DNA from 2 places in the Chryseomicrobium palamuruense genome. Region 2 is predicted to be linked to the other one. Evidence: predicted binding sites of a transcription regulator. Region 2 holds the regulator's gene; the other holds the start of a gene.
The links. The regulator NrdR, encoded in region 2, represses ribonucleotide reductase genes. The targets are predictions, from matches to a motif close to AACACNATATATNGTGTT.
Positions count from the first base shown of each region.

Region 1: a site for NrdR is predicted at 1,447-1,464, ahead of ACFO0S_RS13970 (vitamin B12-dependent ribonucleotide reductase). Genes of this name have one in related genera too.

Region 1 is NZ_JBHSEF010000026.1:313,677-316,144, forward strand. It holds gene ACFO0S_RS13960 (rhodanese-like domain-containing protein) at 35-427, opposite strand; gene ACFO0S_RS13965 (lipoate--protein ligase family protein) at 503-1,336, shown strand; gene ACFO0S_RS13970 (vitamin B12-dependent ribonucleotide reductase) at 1,498-2,468, shown strand, end outside.
Region 2 is NZ_JBHSEF010000026.1:100,661-103,128, reverse strand. It holds gene ACFO0S_RS12865 (replication initiation and membrane attachment family protein) at 1-662, opposite strand, end outside; gene nrdR (transcriptional regulator NrdR) at 675-1,145, opposite strand; gene speD (adenosylmethionine decarboxylase) at 1,251-1,625, opposite strand; gene ACFO0S_RS12850 (glyceraldehyde-3-phosphate dehydrogenase) at 1,829-2,468, opposite strand, start outside.

The DNA of each region.
Region 1 (2,468 bases), 210 kb from region 2:
AGGCTCGCCAGTCGGCGAGCCTTTTTACATGAATCTATGATTTTGTTTTAATTTTTCCTGTCCATTTGCGGAAACCACCATCTAACTGGTAGATTTGCTCATAGCCTTTTTTCTTTAGGTTAAGTGCTGTACGAGCACTTCTTGCGCCACTCTGGCAATAAAGATAGACTGGCTTGTCTTTGCGAATCTCTTTCATACGAGTACGCATTTGACTTGCGGGAATGTTTCGAGCTCCCAAAATGTGACCGCCGTCAAATTCTTTTGGTTCACGTACATCGATGAGCTGGGCTTTACGGTACCCCTGAATAAATTCTTCTTGTGATAAGGTGGTCACTGATTTTTTCATACGTGTTCCCATGAAGAACGTATAAATACCGAAGACAATGATTGCCCCTAAAATTACTAATACGATTTCTAACAACTTCATTACTCCCTTCTCTACTTCTATTATAATAAGTAAAAGATAGAGATTCAATGTGAATACATAATTGGAGGAAAAACAATGAACACAACATGGTATTTTATTAACTCAGGTAAACAAGATCCTGCTTACAATATGGCACTTGATGAAGCACTTTTAGATTGGCATTCGGAAGGATTGATTCCTCCAGTGATTCGGTTTTATCAGTGGGAACCTGCATCTTTATCGATTGGGTATTTTCAAAAAGCAGAAAAAGATGTGGATATGGAAGCGATTAAACGTTTAGGGCTCGGATTTGTACGCAGACCAACTGGAGGCAGAGCTGTTTTGCATGAAGATGAATTGACATACAGTGTCATCGTCACGGAAGACTATCCAGATATGCCAAAAACCGTGACGGAAGCGTACCGAGTCATCAGTGAAGGAATTTTACAAGGATTTCGTAATCTTGGATTACGTGCAGAATTTTCGGTTCCTGTCTCTGAAGAACAACGTGCCGCATTAAATCAACCCAAATCTGCAGTTTGTTTTGATGCCCCTTCATGGTACGAACTCCTTGTAGAAGGAAAAAAAGTAGCGGGATCTGCCCAAACTCGACAAAAAGGTGTCATTTTACAACACGGGGCCATTCTAGTAGATCTAGATGAAGAAAAGTATATTCAGTGTTTTCATTTTTCATCAGATGACGTACGTAAAAAAGCAAAAACACGTTTAGGTCAAAAAGCTGTTTCCATTAACAAAATACTAACAAATCCGATTACTGTAGAAGAATGTATTCCCGCATTTAAAAAAGGTTTTGAACAGGCACTTTCCATCGAATTATATGAATATCAATTATCTTCCGAGCAACAACAATATGTAGAAAACCTTACAGCATCAAGGTACCGTACTGATGAGTGGAATTTTAGAAAATAATCGCCACTTCTGGGCTATGGAAATTAACCAAAATAGGTGCAAAGTTTCATTCTGTGAATTTGTTTGTCTGGCGCTAGACAACCAATATGTTGTGCTATATTATTTCTATATACACTATATATTGTGTCAAGAAGGCAATTAATCATTCGGGAGGAATTCGCATGGTCACATCTTCAATTCAAGAACAACAAGGTTTAATTGATCAATTAAATGCGTCAATCGCAAAATTTCCACAAGTTCACCCAGTGACACCAGACATGAAAATTACGCATAAAGGGGTTTCTAGACTGGTCATGATTGATCGTTATTCTTTCAAAGATACAGAAAAGAAAACCCTTCAAGCAGGGGATTTCGTGGTCTTAACAGTAAAAGAAGATCCGAAATTTCCGGCGCGAGGTTTAGGTCATATTGTATCCATCGATTGGGACAATAAGACTGCACTCGTTCGCATCGATGAGGAATACCGAAGCGCGATTGATGATCCCGAAAAAGTAGTGACTGGTGAGATCGTGCGTCCGCTATCTGTCATTGAAAAGCCTCTTGAAATTTTTTATGAACAAATCGCAAAACGTAATGCGACTGGACTTGCCTCTGTGGAAACTACAGAAGAAAAACGTCAAGAGTGGTTCGAAAAATTCTATCAAGAACTCGTATCACTTCGTTTCATACCAGCAGGACGTGTCATTTATGGGGCTGGTGCAGATACGGATGTCACGTATTTTAACTGTTATGTTATGCCATTTGTACCCGATTCACGGGAAGGTATCAGTGACCACCGAAAGCAGGTCATGGAAATCATGAGCCGTGGAGGTGGAGTCGGAACGAACGGTTCAACACTTCGCCCACGCAACACGTTAGCACGCGGGGTCAATGGAAAATCTTCAGGGTCTGTGTCATGGTTAGATGATATTGCCAAGCTGACACACCTAGTTGAGCAAGGAGGCTCTCGCCGTGGAGCACAGATGATCATGCTAGCCGATTGGCATCCGGATATTGCTGAATTCATCATTTCCAAAATGCAAAATCCGCGAATTTTGCGGTATTTGATCGAAAATACGGAAGACAACTGGATTAAAGATTTAGCAAAGGACAAACTGAAATTCAAGCCACTTTCCCAGCAGGAAGATCAGAT
Region 2 (2,468 bases):
GCATAGAGAAAAGCAAGTTTGGCAATCATCTTTCTGACGTCGGCAGTTAATAGTTTTCGAGGCAACAGATGCTCGTTTAACCCTTCTAGCAATAAGTCAAAATCAAAATCATAGTCAAAATCGTAACTTGTTTTTATAGAAGATCTTTTAGATGTTGTGGTCTTTGCCATTTTTAAATTCGGCTGGAACACGTCAGTGAAGCTACGGGTGAGTTCTTTGGCGTTGTTTTGCCACGACGTATCACGGGAAAAACGTTTTTCAAGTTGTTGATACATATGGTCTCCTACTTTATTCCATAGGAAAATGGAAAGCAGTGGGTCTGCAAAAAATGCATGAGGAGCGAGTGGACATTGCACTTCGTAATAAAACGTGCGGTCATCGTTTCCTTTTCGCCATGTTCTGAGTAGACCGATCGCCTCTAAGTGAGCGCGCGCTTCAAAAATCCGCTGAATCGGAAGAGATAACGCGTTCATCAGTGCATAATGAGCATGCTCTTCTTTCATGTCATCATGCATGGTCCATAGTTGTTGATAGAGTGTAAATGCCTCAGCACCAATCAATGGTTGGTAAAGAAGCGTGACCGTTTGTAAATGTTGACTTGTAACTGGGGCAGCCGTAGAGGTGCGAAACGCATCCATCGGTTGCAATTCATTACGCAGCATCGGCTTTCCTCCTTAATCGTGTGAAGAAGGATTCCGTTTCAGAATTTCCTTTACTTCTTCCATGAATACGTTTATATCTTTAAACTGTCGATACACCGACGCAAATCGAACATACGCGACTTCATCCACAGCGGCTAGTTTGTCCATGACTTTTTCGCCGACTTGTTCTGATTTGATTTCCGAATTGCCCATGCGCCGTAATTCCTTTTCGATTGTAAAGACGATTTCTTCTAATTGTTCTAAGGTGACTGGACGTTTTTCACACGCTCGGATCAGTCCACGTAACACTTTCTCTCGACTGAACTCTTCGCGAGAGCCATCTTTTTTCACAACTATCAACGGGGTTTCCTCTACTTTTTCAAATGTCGTAAAGCGAAATCCGCATTGCTCGCATTCTCGTCGTCTACGAATAGATTTGTTTTCATCCACCGGACGAGAATCGACTACTTTCGTGCCATTGTATTGGCAGGAAGGACATCTCATAGTAAACGCTCCTATATGCTCGTATTTCATTCATTATACTAAAGTTTAGGGGCTTCTGCACCCATCCATAAGAAAAAGCAGAGGGGGAGTTCCCTCTGCTTTGGTTTAAACAGTTTGTAGTGATTTGGCTGCGACTGGGCCCATACCACGTGGAAGTTCCATGACTTCGCGCGTCTTGGCATTCAATGCATCTGCGATATATCCTGCAGCGATTGTTGGATCCAGGTCTCCACAAGTATACACATCGATACTTGCATAGCCATGTTCCGGAAAACTATGAATCGTTAAGTGTGACTCAGAAATGATGACGACTCCACTTACACCTTGTGGTGCAAATTTGTGGAAAGCCACTTCACGAACTTCCGCACCTGATTTCAGTGCTGCATCCACGAATGTACGCTCGATGAAGTCCATATCATTCAACTTGTCAAAATCACATTCCCATAGTTCCGCAATGATGTGACGTCCGATTGTTTCCAATGTCCGTTTCCCCCTTTGACTGGAATTTTTAATCAAAGTGACTACCACGGGGGAAAGTTAGTCCAAAGAGGTCCTAACCCTTTAAGTAGCCGGTGCAATAAGCACGAATTTCATTATAGGATGGTAGGGTACGAATTGCAATAGAATTTTAAAAATACATAAAAAAATCCCTCTCATAAAAAGAGGGAGCTTACGAAAATCAATTAGGCTGTAATAGCAGATAACGATTTCGCTACTTTTTTCGTCAAGTCAATCACGCGAGCAGAATAGCCCCACTCATTGTCATACCATGCAAGAACTTTCACTTTACGGTCGCCGATCACCATCGTTGTTAACCCGTCGACTGTAGCGGAAGTCGTAGTTGTGTTAAAGTCAATCGACACCAATGGATCATTAGTAATCGCTAAAATGCCGTTCATCGCGCCATTCGCTGCTTTTTCGAACGCTTCGTTCACTTCTTCTACTGTTACGTCACGCTCAAGATCAACTACTAAATCGACAAGAGAGACGTTTGGAGTCGGCACGCGAAGCGCCATTCCGTGCATCTTCCCTTTCAATTCTGGAAGTACAAGCGTTAAAGCTTTTGCTGCTCCAGTTGACGTCGGAATGATTGACTGTGCACATGCACGAGCACGGCGAAGGTCTTTATGGGGATTATCTAAGTTATTTTGGTCATTTGTATACGCATGGACTGTCGTCATCAAACCGTTCACGATACCAAACTCATCATGCAACACTTTGGCAACAGGTGCTAAACAGTTTGTTGTACAGCTCGCATTCGAGATCACATCATGTTTTTCGATATCCAATTGATCGTCGTTGACACCGAGTACCACTGTGATA